Regions from separate parts of the Mesorhizobium sp. M7A.F.Ce.TU.012.03.2.1 genome, predicted to be linked through region 1. Evidence: riboswitches for the same ligand, from Rfam matches in the RefSeq annotation. Region 1 holds a riboswitch; the other holds the start of a gene.
What was found. Region 1 has a riboswitch for cobalamin ahead of bluB (5,6-dimethylbenzimidazole synthase). Riboswitches for the same ligand answer to the same signal wherever they lie in the genome.

Region 1 (7,344 bases):
ATTCGGGGCACATGTGGGATTTTGAGATCGGCCGGTCGGTGTCCATCATGATGCGGACCTGGCCGTTCATCGTCTTTCGCATGATCGTCTATTTCGGCATCACGCTGGCCTACATTATGGCGACGGGCACCGGCGCCTCGGTCGGCTATGGCGTCGGCCATATCTCCACTGATCCCGACGGGCCCATGTCCTTTGCCCTGTGGGGCGGCGTGGTCGGGTTTGGCCTCGTCTCGATCGCTGTGTATTGGATCCGCGAATACATCCTCTATGTCGTCAAGGCCGGCCACATCGCCGTCATGGTTCATCTGATCGACGGCCGCGACATTCCCGGCGGTCAGGACCAGATCGCCTATGCCAGGGATATCGTGACCCAGCGTTTCGCCGAGGCCAACATCCTTTTCGTCGTCGACCAACTCGTCAAGGGCGCCATCCGCGCCATCACCGGCCTGCTCGGCGGCATCGCCGCCTTCCTGCCGATACCGGGCCTGAGCGGCCTGGTCTCCTTCATCAACACGGTGATCCGCCTGTCGCTGACCTATGTCGACGAGATCATCCTCGGCTACAACATCCGCATCAATTCAGCCTCGCCCTTCGAGACGGCGCGCCAGGGCGTCGTGCTCTATGCCCAGAACGGCAAGGTCATGGTCAAGAACGCCGTCTGGCTGGCGGTCATCATGTGGGGCGTGTCGTTCATCATCTTTCTGATGATGCTGGCGCCTGCCGGCGCGATTCTGTTCCTGATGCCTGGCCAGCTCGCCGGCTGGGCTTTTGTGCTCGCCATCGTCTTCGCCTGGGCATTCAAGGCGGCGTTCATTGAACCCTTCGCCATCGCCTGCCTGATGCAGGTCTATTTCAAGACCATCGCGGGCCAGGTGCCGGATCCGGCCTGGGACGCCCGGCTGGCCGAGGCGTCGTCGAAGTTCAGGGAGCTCAAGGACAAGGCGCTCGCCTCCTTCGGCGGTTCGCGCTGGGCTACGGCCGGCGCCACACCCTGATCGGCCGGGCGGGTGATGTCTGGTGAGGCAGAAACGGTGTTGAGGCGCGCCACGGTGGATTTGAGCTGTGTCTCGCCTTGCCCGGAAAAGGTCTCGCTCATGATCAGCTCCGGCAGCGGCAGCCGCCGTCCCCAGCCATGCGTTTCAAGGTCCGGTTTGGGAGCGAACTCGGAAACACGGCCCACGCAGAGATAGGCGATCGGCGTTACGTGGTCCGGAATGGCCAACAGCCGCTTTAGCGCCTGCGCTTCGATGATACTGACCCAGCCTACACCGACGCCCTCGGCACGCGCGGCCAGCCAGAAATTCTGCACCGCGCAGACGGTGCTGTAGAGATCCATCTCCGGATTGTGCCAGCGTCCCAGCGGCGAACCCTTCGAGCGCTGCCGGTCGCAGGTGATGCAGATGTTGAGCGCGCTTTCGCAGATGCCTTCCAGCTTGAGCTTGCGGTAGAGTTCCTGCCGCTCTTCGTCGATCGCCGGCAGTTCCTGCTCGCGCGCGGCCAGGAACAGGTCGCGCACCTCCGCCCGTCGCTCGATGTCACGAATGACAATGAAATTCCATGGCTGCATGAAGCCGACCGATGGCGCGTGATGGGCAGCAAGCAGCAGCCGCGCCAGCACGTCGTCATCGATCGCGGTGGGCAGGAAATGGCTGCGCACGTCGCGCCGTGTGAACATGGCGCGATAGACCGCATCGCGCGCACTCTGGTCAAATCCGTCGCCAACAGCAGCGGTCAGGTGTTCCGGCATCGCTTGTCCCCTTGCGATTGCAATTGATATCATCCGCCTGACCATGCGGATGACGATGCCTGCCAGGCCGGTCTTCTGGCTCGGGATCAACCCGCGTCCGGTGCCTTCCCGTCATCGACAGTGGCATTTTACCGGCGCGGTCCCCCTCACAGCGTTGGGCACGCCACGGAATTCAACCGTGTTCCCGATTCTCCCGCTTGCGGCGGGCACCAGGCAGTACCAAAAACCTTACGCCGAAGTGCTGAGGACGCCAATGCTTGCAGCGACGCGAATGGACGCAGTCGCGATTTTCCCCAGTCATCGGCCGCCCGTGCATGGCCTTTGTCGATCCGGGTCACTAGATTAGGACGATGACCACCCGTCTCTACACCCATCCGATCTTCCTCGAGCATCTCACGCCGCCCGGACATCCCGAGCGGCCCGACCGCTTGCGTGCCATCGAGCGCGTGCTCGATGAGGAAGCCTTTGCCGGGCTCGATCGTATCCAGGCGCCGGAAGGCGACGAGGCCACCATCCTCTACGCGCATCCCGCCGATTTCGTCGCCCGCGTGCGCGCCGCCATTCCCGACGAGGGGATTGCCCGCATCGATGCCGACACCACTGCCAGTCCGAAGAGCTGGCAAGCGGCGATCACCGCGATCGGCGCCGCCAACGCCGCCGTCGATGACGTCTTTTCGGGCCGCGCCGACAACGTCTTCGTCGCCGCCCGGCCGCCCGGCCATCATGCCGAAAAGACCACGGCCATGGGCTTCTGCCTGTTCAACACGGCGGCGATCGCGGCGCGTTATGCGCAGAAGAAACACGGTGTCGAACGCGTTGCCATCGTCGACTGGGACGTGCATCACGGCAATGGCACGCAGGACATTTTCTGGGACGATCCGTCGGTGCTCTATTGCTCGACACACCAGATGCCGCTTTATCCCGGCACCGGAGCGAAGAACGAAACGGGCGCCGGCAACATCGTCAACGCGCCGCTGGCGCCGCAGACTGGCAGCGAGGTGTTTCGCGATGCCTTCCTGTCGCGCGTCCTGCCCGCGCTCGACAATTTCGCGCCCGACCTGATTATCATTTCGGCGGGGTTCGACGCGCACCACCGCGATCCGCTGGCCGAGATCAATCTGACCGAGGATGATTTCGATTGGGCGACCGGCCAACTGATGCAGCGCGCGGCACGCCACAGCGGCAACCGGCTCGTCAGCCTGCTCGAGGGCGGCTACGATCTGCAGGGATTGGCATTTTCGGTCGCCGCCCATGTCGGGCGACTGATGAAAGGATGAATGATGGCCGATGAGACCAACGAAGACGTCAAGGCGATGAGCTTCGAGCAGGCACTCGATGCGCTGGAGAAGATCGTCGATGATCTGGAGCGTGGCGACGTGCCGCTCGACCAGTCGATCAAGATCTATGAACGTGGCGAGGCGCTGAAGGCGCATTGCGACCGGCTGCTGAAGGCCGCCGAGGACAAGGTCGAGAAGATCAGGCTGTCGCGCGACGGCAAGCCGGTCGGAACGGAGCCGCTCGACGCGGATTGAGGCCCGGTCCGAACGATGGCCTCGCCTCACCGGTTTTTGGACATGATCATGATCGAGGATATAACTCGTCCCAATTGAAAGAGCTCAAGGACAAGAGGAGATACGGAAGCGATGTGCAGAAACATCAAGACCCTGTTCAATTTTGATCCGCCGGCAACCCCTGACGAGGTGCGCGACGCGGCTCTTCAGTTCGTCCGCAAGCTGAGCGGAACGACGCGGCCCTCGAAGCAGAACCAGCACGCCTTCGACCATGCCGTCGAAGCCATCGCGGCCTCGGCGCGCGAACTGCTCGATTCCCTGGAAACCCATCAGCATCCGCGTAATCGCGGAGAGGTGGCGGCCAAGCTGCGGGCAAAGGCGGCCATTCGCTTTGCCTGACGCGGCCAGGCGGCCTTCGACGGCCGACAAGGAGAGTCCATGAGCTTCTTCCCCGGGAAAGACCCTGAGGCAGGCGACGCCTTTGCCAGCGACCAGATCGAATTGATGGTCATTCCGAACGCCAAGGACATCGGTGGTTTTCAGGTGCGCCGTGCCCTGCCGACGGCAAAAAGGCGGCTGGTCGGGCCGTTCATCTTCTTCGACCGCATGGGTCCTGCCATCCTGCGGGCCGGCCAGGCGCTCGACGTCCGTCCGCATCCGCATATCGGCCTGTCGACGGTCACCTATCTGTTCGACGGCAAGATCCGGCATCGCGATTCACTCGGCACCGAAATGGTCATTCAGCCCGGCGACGTGAATTTGATGACCGCCGGCCGCGGCATCGTCCATTCGGAGCGTACGCCGGAGGAACTGCGTGGCGCGCCGATGTCGGTATCCGGCCTGCAGACATGGCTGGCGCTGCCGGACGACAAGGAAGAGGTGGCACCGGTTTTCGAGAACACAGGAGCGCTCAGGCTTCCCGAGATCGATGCCGAAGGCGTCAACGGGCGCCTCATCATCGGCGATTTCCAGGGGTTGCGGTCGCCGGTCAGGGCCGACTCGGAGACGCTCTACGCCGACCTGCGCCTGGCGCCCGGCGCCAGCGTGAAAATCCCTGCCGATGCGGAAGAGCGCGCCATTTACACGCTGGAAGGCGAGGTCTCGATATCAGGTGACGTCTTTCCGGCGGAACGGCTGCTGGTGTTCCGTCCCGGTGACGAGATCGTCGTATCGTCGCAGACCGGTGCACATTTCATGCTGTTTGGCGGCGCCTCGCTCGGTTCGAAGCGTTACATCTGGTGGAATTTCGTCTCATCGTCGAAGGAACGCATCGAACAGGCCAAGCAAGAATGGAAGACGGGCCGCTTCGACATCGTTCCAGGAGACGAGGAAGAATTCATCCCGCTGCCGGAAAGCTGATGCCTGTCGCCGGAAAGTGGCAGAACGAAATGCATAGACAAAGACTAGGGCCTGATCCGCGTCACTGACACGCATTTACTTTCGCCGGCCGGCGACCTATTTCGCCCATCAACCGAAAGCCTCAGCACCGTGAACGCACCGCCGCATACGCCACTTCTCGACAAGGTCCGCATCCCGGCCGACCTGCGCACGCTTGCGGAAAGTGAACTGCCGCAATTGGCGTCCGAGCTTCGCGCCGAGCTGGTCGACGCCGTGTCCCGCACGGGTGGTCATCTGGGCGCCGGGCTTGGCGTGGTCGAGCTGACAGTGGCGCTGCACTATGTCTTCAACACCCCCGATGACAGGCTGATCTGGGATGTCGGCCACCAGGCCTATCCGCACAAGATCCTGACCGGCCGCCGCGACCGTATCCGCACGCTGCGCCAGGAAGGCGGTCTGTCCGGCTTCACCCGCCGCGCCGAGAGCGAGTACGATCCCTTCGGCGCCGCCCACTCCTCGACATCGATATCGGCCGGCCTCGGCATGGCCGCCGCCCGCGATCTCTCCGGCGGCCGCAACAACGTCATTGCCGTCATCGGCGACGGCGCCATGTCCGCCGGCATGGCCTATGAGGCGATGAACAATGCCGGTGCGCTCGATGCACGGCTGATCGTCATTCTCAACGACAACGACATGTCGATCGCGCCGCCGACCGGCGCGATGAGCGCCTATCTGGCGCGGCTGGCCTCCGGCAAGGCCTATATCGGCCTGCGCGATTTCGGCAAGAAACTGACGTCCTATCTCGGCAAGCGCGCGGATCGTGCGATCACAAGGGCGGTCGAGCATGCACGCGGCTACGTCACCGGCGGCACGCTGTTCGAGGAACTCGGCTTCTATCACATCGGCCCGATAGACGGCCACAATCTGGAGCACCTGATCCCGGTCCTGAAAAATGTCCGCGACAATGGCGAAGGCCCGGTGCTCATCCATGTCGTCACCCAGAAGGGCAAGGGCTATGCGCCGGCCGAAGCCGCCGCCGACAAATATCACGGCGTCAACAAGTTCGACGTCATCACCGGCGCGCAGGCCAAGGCGCCAGCCAACGCACCGGCCTACACCAAGGTGTTCGCCGAAAGCCTGGTCCAGGAGGGCCGCGAGGACGACCGCATCGTCGCCGTCACGGCCGCTATGCCGAGCGGCACCGGTCTCGACCTGTTCGGCGAAGCGTTCCCGTCGCGCACCTTCGATGTCGGCATCGCCGAACAGCACGCGGTGACCTTCGCCGCCGGCCTTGCCACCGAAGGCTACAAGCCGTTCACGGCCATCTATTCCACCTTCCTGCAGCGCGCCTACGACCAGGTCGTCCACGACGTCGCTATTCAGAAACTGCCGGTGCGGTTTCCCATCGACCGCGCCGGTTTCGTCGGCGCCGATGGCGCGACCCATTGCGGCGCCTTCGACACCACCTTCCTGGCGACACTGCCGGGTTTCGTCGTCATGGCGGCCGCCGACGAGGCGGAGCTGCGCCACATGGTGCGCACCGCGGCGAGCTATGATGAGGGTCCGATCGCCTTCCGCTATCCGCGCGGCAATGGCGTCGGCGTCGACATGCCGGAGCGCGGCTCGGTTCTCGAAATCGGCAAGGGCCGCATCGTCAAGGAGGGTACCAAGGTTGCATTGCTGTCTTTCGGCACGCGGCTGCAGGATTGCCTGATCGCCGCGGAGGAGCTAGGTGCTGCCGGGCTGTCCACCACGGTCGCCGACGCCCGTTTCGCCAAGCCGCTCGACCAGGATCTGATCCGGCGGCTGGCCCGCTCGCATGAGGTGCTGGTGACGGTGGAGGAGGGCGCCGTCGGCGGCTTCGCCAGCCACGTGCTGCAGTTCCTTGCCCATGAGGGCCTGCTGGAAAGCGGCCTGAAGGTGCGTCCGCTGGTGCTGCCCGATGCGTTCAGCGACCACGCCAAGCCGGAAAAGATGTATGCCGATGCCGGGCTCGATGCCGCCGGCATCGTGCGCACCGTGTTCGTGGCACTCGGGCACACAGTCCACGCCCAGCGCGCCTGAATCCCAGCGCGCCTGAATCAAAGTCTCAAAGACTTGAATCAGTTTGCCGGCACGCGATCTTAAGGCATTGTTTACGCTGCCGTTTGGCGCTTTGCTTACCGTGTCTCTTGGCCGTTTTTCAATGGCGCCCTGCTAGATCGTGATCAGGCAGGGAGACAACAACAATGAAAACGCTTCTGTGCGGCGCAGCACTTTGCGCCGTTATCATCGCGCCGGCCACAGCCGAAACGCGCTATGACCGCAGCCTCGAAAAGGCGGCGATGGGCATCATCGCCGGCAAGATGGGCGACATCCGCGGCGGCTTTTCCTTCAAGCAGGTGCCGCAATTGGTGGTTCTGCCGGCCCCTGTTCCCGCGCCTGCGGTTGCCATCGAGCCTGCACGCGAGCAAGCTTCGGGCGGCCGTGAGGATGGCTTGTCTCCAGCCGTCGAGCGCCCGGTTTCGCGAACCGTATTCTGAGCTGAAGACCAACAAGCCTATCGGGATTGCCCGATCGTTTCGCGCTTGCCGCTGTGCAGGCGATCTAAAAAGCGTCGGCAATGCTACTCTGCCGCAACCAGCTCCGCTTGCTGCGCCGATTTCTCGGGGCGCCAGGATTGCGCCGCGTGGCGGGCGCGGTCTGCCAGGGCGGCTAGGCGTCCGCGCAGGTTTCGTCCACCCACCACCGACGACAAGGTCACCGAAT
Region 2 (7,344 bases), 1.8 Mb from region 1:
CGAGGCGATCCGTATGGAGATCGTCGACAGTCTGCCCAATGCGCAGATCGCGCAGGCGGTACAGGAGCTCGATTCCGACGACGCCGTCTACATTCTCGAAGACCTCGAGAAGGAGGATCAGGACGAGATCCTGTCGCAGCTGCCGTTCACCGAGCGGATCAGGCTGCGCCGCTCGCTCGACTATCCCGAAGAGACGGCCGGCCGCCGCATGCAGACCGAGTTCGTCGCGGTGCCGCCGTTCTGGACGATCGGCCAGACCATCGACTACATGCGCGACGACCAGAATCTGCCCGAGCGCTTCAGCCAGATCTTCGTCATCGATCCGAGCTTCAAGCTGCTCGGCGCCATCGACCTCGACCAGATCCTGCGCACCAAGCGTTCGGTCAAGGTCGAGGAAGTGATGCACGAGACGCGGCACGCCATTCCGGCCACCATGGACCAGGAAGAGGCTGCACGGGAATTCGAGCAGTACGATCTTTTGTCGGCCGCAGTCGTCGACGAGAACGAACGGCTGGTTGGCGTTCTGACCATCGACGATGTTGTCGACGTCATACAGCAGGAGGCCGAAGAAGACTTGATGCGCATGGGCGGCGTCGGCGACGAGGAGCTTTCCGACAGCATCTTTTCGACCTCGCGCTCACGCGTTCCGTGGTTGCTGATCAACCTTCTGACCGCGTTCCTGGCGGCGTCGGTGATCAGCCTTTTCGACCGCACGATCGAACATATCGTCGCACTGGCGGTGCTGATGCCGATCGTCGCCGGCATGGGCGGCAATGCCGGCTCGCAAACCATGACCGTCACCGTGCGGGCGTTGGCGACCAGGGATCTCGACATCTACAATGCCGGCCGCATCATTCGCCGCGAGATGGGTGTCGGCTTCATCAACGGCATCGTCTTCGCCATCCTGATCGGCATCGTTGCGGCAGCCTGGTTCCGTGACCCCAACCTGGGCGGCATCATCGCGGCGGCGATGATCATCAACATGTTCGTGGCCGCCCTGGCCGGCATCCTGATCCCGCTGCTGCTCGATCGTTTCAAGGTCGATCCGGCGGTCGCTTCGGCAGTTTTTGTCACCACGGTTACCGACGTCGTCGGCTTCTTTGCATTTCTCGGCATTGCCACGTGGTGGTTCGGTGTGCCCTGAAGGCACGCCTTTTGGCTTAATTGACTTTTACGTAAATGCCGTGCGAGGCTTGCGCGGGGCGCCATGTCGATTCCGGCATGGCACGGGTTTTGGTTCGGGACATAAGGGTGACGCCGGCATGGCGATCGCCCCTTGGTTTCGGCGTGCGGGAGTGGCAATGCGAGAATATTATTCGATCACCGAGTTGACCCGCGAGTTCGACGTGTCGACGCGGACGCTTCGCTTTTACGAGGACGAAGGGCTGGTGCAGCCGGTGCGGCGTGGCCGCACGCGTCTGTTTCGCCCCTCCGACCGGCACCTCATCCGTCAGATCATGCGCGGCAAGAGGCTTGGCTTCTCGATCAACGAAATCCGCGAAATCATCCAGATGTACAAGGAGCCGCCCGGCGAAGTCGGCCAGCTCAACCTGATGATCAAGCGCATCGAGGAAAAGCGCGAGGATCTCCGGCAGAAGCGCCGCGATCTCGAGGAGACGCTGGCTGAACTCGACCAGGCCGAGGAATCTTGTGTGGAGCGGCTGGTTGAGCTTGGCGTGAATACCTGAGCGGACTGGATTCTGTCGCGCGTTAGCGTTCGGAATTAGCGGAGACGTCTATTCCTTCGTCATCCTAGGGCGGAGCAAGGAGCGTAGCGACGCGGCGCAGACCCTAGGATCCATGCCATGACTGCAATGCACCGCGACGGCGCAGAACTTTGCTCCGCTGCACTCCTCGACCGAGGTCACGGCATGGATCCTAGGGTCTCCGCGACGGAGCTGCGCTCCTGCTTCGCCCTAGGATGACGAAGTTCGCTAATCGCCGAAGTGTGCACCTGTCAAAACCTCTCCGCGATGGAAACCAGGGGCGCCAGCTCAGATCCAGCGGCGCACGCGTTTGGCGTAGTCGCGGTACTTCTTGCCGAATTTTGCCGCCAGCACCTTTTCCTCGCCTTCGATCGCCATTTTTTGCGTGACATAGGCGGCGATGAACGCGAGCGGCAGGAACCACACGATGCCCGAGACAAAGGCGACCCCGATCAACAGCAGGGTGTTGGCCAGATACATCGGATTGCGGGTGATGCCGAAGGGACCCGTGGTGACCAGGTGATCGGGCACAGCGTTCGGGTTCAGCGTGGTCTTGGCGCGGACCATGGTGCGGATCGCGGTGACCCAGAGCGCGGCGACGGCAAACAGCGCCACCCAGCCGGTGGCGAAAAGAATATCGCCCAGGAGGTCACCGATCCAGGGCAGGGGATAGAGCAGGCCCAGCGCGATGCTGATGGCGATGGCGGCGGTGTAGATCAGCGGCGGCCACGGTATGAGCCCCGGCTTCGGCTGGTTCTCGGTCATTTGACCCCTTCCTCCATCAACTTGCTGTCGGTCTTGGCGGTACACATGCCGGCGAGATCGGACAGATGCGTCTTCCATTCCGCAGTCTGGTCGTTGTTGTAGAGCCGATCAAGCGTCGCCTCACCCTCGAGCGTATCGAGCATGCAGACACAGTAGCTCGTACAGAACTCGGTGTCGCGCGACTGCTCGCAGGACAGCTGGCAGGTTTTGAGGAAATTCACCTGCGGGGTTTCGACCTGTGCCGGCATGATCTGCGAGAACAGCCACATGCAGCCGATCAGCAATGGCTGGTGGATCAGGTAGAACGCCAGGCTGTGCCGGCCGATAAAGACCAGCGGGTTGGCCCAGCGACCGGGCGCCAATTCGGCAAGCCGGGCAAGTACGCCTGAACCGGTGGCGAGTTTCGTCATCGCGATGCCCGCAAGCACGGCGCCGAACCATGGAAACAACGGAACGTAGTCGTTGGAGCGTGGATTGTTCGCCAACAGGCCTACCCACCACAGCCATGGGTGATCGAACGCCTCGAGGCGCAGATAGACAGGCGCCGTGATGACGAGCCCGGCGACGACCAGCGTCAACAAAGCCGGCAGGCGCAGGAAGGCGAGGCCGAGCAGGCTGGCCAGCGCGATCTCATGCAAGATGCCGAAGAAGATGAATCCATCCGGCGTGGCGATCCGGGTGACGACCGATATCGCGATCGCGGCTCCCGCGACCATGGCGAATCGCTTCCAGAAGCCGTTCCAGCGGATTTGTCGGCCATGGGCGAGGTACAGGCTGACGCCGACCAGGAACAGGAAGGTCGAGGCGATGCCGCGCGCGTAGATCTTCCACCAGCCGAAGGCGGTCAGGCCGGGATCGGTGTAGCCGAAGAACTCCAGATCCCAGGTGAAATGGTAGCTCGCCATGGCGATCAGCGCGATGCCGCGCACGATGTCGATAGCGACGATGCGCTTTGGTCGATCCGGAACGGGTGCGGTCGGCGTTTGGATGCTCATGGTCTCGCATTCTGATTCAGCCCCGCTGGAGGACTATCACGGTTGCCCGGCACAAAAGAAGACCGGCAACTCTGCCGACAACCCGGATCAGCCGCGGCATTGGGCCAGTGCAGGGAAGCCTTTGGCCGGCTTCGCTTTTGCCGGATGCGCGTCGGTTTCCTCTTATTGGCGCTGGGATCGCCACGTCAGATTTGACCCGGTGAATCTGCTTCGGGGAAAGCAATGTCCACCCATGTGCGCCATCCGATCTGGCTGCCGGCTCTCAAGGCCGCGGACGCGCGCACCTTCGCGTCGCTCTATGCGGTCGAATCCTTCGCCCGCGCCACGGTGTCGAGCGTCATCCCGATCCAGGCCTACGAGATCCTGCACAACGAGCAGATCGTGTCGATGCTCTACACAGTCGTGGCGATGCTCGGCCTGTCGGTGACATTGTTCATGCCGATGCTGATCCGCCGTTTTGCCCGGCGCTGGGTCTACACATCAGGCGCCTGCCTGCTGGCCGTCGGCTCGCTGTTCTTCGTCACCGACACGCTTGCCGGGCAACTGGCCGGCATGCTGTGCCGGGTGATGGGCGCCAGCGCGCTGTCGATCACGCTCAATCTCTACATCATGGACCACATCCGCAAGACCGACTTCATGCAGGCCGAATCGCTGCGCATGGCGTGGTCGATGCTGGCCTGGACCGGTGGGCCGACGCTCGGCATCTTCCTCTACACGCGCTTCGGCATCTATGCCGCGCATGGTGCGGTCGCGGTGTTCGCGTTTGCCCTGCTGGCGCTGTTCTGGACCTACCGCCTCGGCGACAACCAGTCTATCCGTCCGGGCAAGACGCGCCCCGTCAATCCGCTCGCCAATATCGGCCGCTTCGTGGCGCAGCCCAGGCTCAGGCTGGCTTGGCTGATCGCCTTCGGCCGCTCCTGCTTCTGGACGACGTTCTTCGTCTATGGGCCGCTGTTCATGGTCATCACAGGTGAGGGTAAGCTGGCCGGCGGCCTGCTGGTTTCGGCCGGCAATGCGCTGTTGTTCATGGCGATTTTCTGGGGCAAGGCAGGAAAGCGCTTTGGTGGCCGCGGGACTATGACATTCGCCTATTTCGCCATGTCGGCCGCGCTTTTGGCGGCGGGCTTCGTCGGCGAAACCGTGCCGCTGCTTACCGGCACCTTCCTGCTCTGCGGTGCCTTCTTCACCATTGCGCTCGACGCCCTCGGCTCGACCGCCTTCATGCGCTCGGTGCGCTCCTATGAAAGATCTCAGATGGCAGCGGTCTACCGCACCTATCTCGACTTTTCCGAGTTGACGCCGCCGCTGGTCTATTCGGTGGCGCTGGCCTTCTTCGGCCTGGGCTCGGTGTTCGTCACGCTCGGTCTGCTGGCGGCGGTCTGCGGCTTTGTGACGTGGCGCTATCTGCCGAAATCACTTTGACCTTCATGGCGCATTCGCAATGGTCACCGGCGGAATTTGGTTTGCCGGAAGCGAGGATTCTGCCTATAATCATCGGTGTCGCCGGTTCCATTTTGGAGCCAAGAGGGAATGCGGTGAGGGCGAATTTCGCCCAATGCCGTGGCTGCCCCCGCAACTGTGTGCGGTAGTCCTCCCCATAAACCACTGAGGATTTTTTCTTCGGGAAGGTGGGGAAGGACGCTGATCCGTGAGCCAGGAGACCTGCCGGCGACAGGAAACTGACTTCGATGCCCTCGGGTGGAGGGCGAAAGGACAAGACATGACTACCGCTTCCGTCTCCCTCGGCACCTCCGTCTCCTCGCAGTCGCGCTTCATGCAGCTCGCTCTTGCCGCGCTGCTCGGCGTTTTCGTGATGGGCTTTGTCGGCTTCTCGCATATCGATGCGGTCCACAATGCGGCTCACGACTATCGCCATTCGATCGTGGCCGGCGTCGTCCTCGCCTGCCTGCAAGCCTATGCCACCGTGCCGCTGATCCTGAAGGCGGAAGTCTACGAACAGGCGGGCGGCGGGCATCACCATGACCATGCCGCTCCGGCCGCAACGGATAGCAATGCCATGAGCACAACTGCACCGGCGGGAGATGCCATGAACTCTGCTGCCCCGGCGGCGGAAGCCGCTCCGGCAGACGAAGGCTGGGCGCCGGCAGACGGTTTCGAGCGTTTCGCCTTCAGCGTGCTTGCCAACATTGTCACCGGCATCGGCTTCGCCTTGATCCTGGTCGCGGTCTCCGAATTCGCCGGCGGCATCGGTGGCTGGCGCCAGGGCGTGTTCTGGGGCCTGGCCGGCTTCGCCGTGTTCACGCTGGCGCCTGGCCTCGGCCTGCCGCCGGAACTGCCGGCCATGCCGGCCGCCGATCTCACCCAGCGCCAGATCTGGTGGTGGGCAACGGTGGCGGCGACCGCCGCCGGTCTCGGCCTGATCGCGTTCCGCAAGTCGCTGCCGCTGGCGATCCTTGCCGTCCTTTTGATCGTCGCGCCGCATATTGTCGGTGCGCCGCAGCCCGGCAGTTACGAGACGGCGATTCCGGAAGGGCTGCATCACCAGTTCGTGGTGGCGGTGACCGTGACCAATCTGGTGTTCTGGCTGGTGCTCGGCGCGGTCGTCGGTGTGGTGCGTGGCCGCTTCACCGGCACCGCGACCAGCCTGCGCGACAGCTTTGCCTGATCGCAAGACACTGACCTTCCTCATCGGCGGTGCGCGCTCCGGCAAGAGGTACGCTTGCCGCCTTGCCGGAGGATCGGCCGGTGCTTGTCGACTGCCTGACGCTGTGGCTGACCAACCACATGCTGGCTGAACACGATTTCGAGCTGGAATGCCGGCGATTGGCGGAGGTGCTGTCGCGGCCGCGCGGGCCATGGTTCGTGGTATCCAATGAAGTCGGCCAAGGTATCGTGCCGGACAATGCACTGGCGCGCCGGTTTCGCGATGCCGCCGGCCGGCTCAACCAGCAGGTCGCCGCCGTCGCCGACATGGTGCTGCTGATGGTGGCGGGGCTGCCGCTCAAGGTGAAATGACATGACCGACATCGACGATAAGGACGAAGAACGCCACCGCGCCAAGATGGCCAAGCGCAAGGCGGTGCAGGATGCCGAGGTGGCGAGCAAGACGGTCGAGAAGGGATTGCTGATCGTCAACACCGGTCCCGGCAAGGGCAAGACCACGGCTGCCTTCGGCCTGGCGCTGCGGATGCTCGGCTACGGCAAGCGCGTCGGCGTCGTCCAGTTCATCAAGGGCAAGTGGCACACCGGCGAGAAGGACGCCTTCGCCGCCTTCGGCGACCGCGTCGTCTGGCACGCGATGGGCGAGGGGTTCACCTGGGAAACGCAGGACCTGAAGCGCGACATCACCGCCGCCGAAGCCGCCTGGGCCAAGGTGCTCGAACTGATGGCCGATCCGTCGATCAGCCTGCTGGTGCTCGACGAACTGAACATTGCGCTGCGCTACGATTATCTCGACCTGGACAAAGTGGTTGTGGCGTTGAAGGCGCGGCGTGAGGGCCTGCATGTCGTGGTCACCGGCCGCAACGCCAAGCCGGCGCTGATTGAGGCCGCCGACCTCGTCACCGAAATGGGCGTGACCAAGCACCATTTTTCCGCAGGCGTGAAAGCGCAGCAGGGGATCGAGTTCTGAGCGTTTCTTACCCTCCCCACAAGGGGGAGGGTGAAGTAGATCACGCCACGATGACCATGACCGCGACCAACCCAAACAGCGCGATCAGCAGATAGTCGGCGACGCGATAGAGTTTCAGCGCTCGCCTTATGTCGACGCTGTCGGCCTCGCGCCGCCCACCTTCGCCCATGAAGACGTCGTCCACGAGCACGCCGCCGTAGCTGCGCGGCCCGGCGAGCGCCAGGCCGAGCGCACCGGCCATCGCCGCTTCCGGCCAGCCGGCATTGGGTGAGCGGTGTTTTTTCGC

Region 2: another riboswitch for cobalamin. It lies ahead of EJ079_RS33590 (CbtA family protein); the one in region 1 lies ahead of bluB (5,6-dimethylbenzimidazole synthase).

The regions. Positions count from the first base shown of each region.
Region 1 covers NZ_CP034779.1:6,222,112-6,229,455, reverse strand. The annotation lists gene EJ079_RS30905 (hypothetical protein) at 12-995, shown strand; partial or broken gene bluB (5,6-dimethylbenzimidazole synthase) at 1,118-1,747, opposite strand; cobalamin riboswitch at 1,795-1,976, opposite strand; gene EJ079_RS30895 (histone deacetylase family protein) at 2,098-3,024, shown strand; gene EJ079_RS30890 (exodeoxyribonuclease VII small subunit) at 3,028-3,279, shown strand; gene EJ079_RS30885 (DUF2277 domain-containing protein) at 3,391-3,657, shown strand; gene EJ079_RS30880 (pirin family protein) at 3,697-4,617, shown strand; gene dxs (1-deoxy-D-xylulose-5-phosphate synthase) at 4,747-6,660, shown strand; gene EJ079_RS30870 (hypothetical protein) at 6,825-7,118, shown strand; gene EJ079_RS30865 (GNAT family N-acetyltransferase) at 7,202-7,344, opposite strand, start outside.
Region 2 covers NZ_CP034779.1:4,470,205-4,477,548, forward strand. The annotation lists gene mgtE (magnesium transporter) at 1-1,144, shown strand, start outside; gene EJ079_RS21905 (MerR family DNA-binding transcriptional regulator) at 1,302-1,688, shown strand; gene EJ079_RS21910 (isoprenylcysteine carboxylmethyltransferase family protein) at 1,995-2,471, opposite strand; gene EJ079_RS21915 (DUF1624 domain-containing protein) at 2,468-3,466, opposite strand; gene EJ079_RS21920 (MFS transporter) at 3,689-4,888, shown strand; cobalamin riboswitch at 4,954-5,151, shown strand; gene EJ079_RS33590 (CbtA family protein) at 5,187-6,092, shown strand; partial or broken gene EJ079_RS21930 (bifunctional adenosylcobinamide kinase/adenosylcobinamide-phosphate guanylyltransferase) at 6,146-6,442, shown strand; gene cobO (cob(I)yrinic acid a,c-diamide adenosyltransferase) at 6,444-7,058, shown strand; gene cbiB (adenosylcobinamide-phosphate synthase CbiB) at 7,099-7,344, opposite strand, start outside.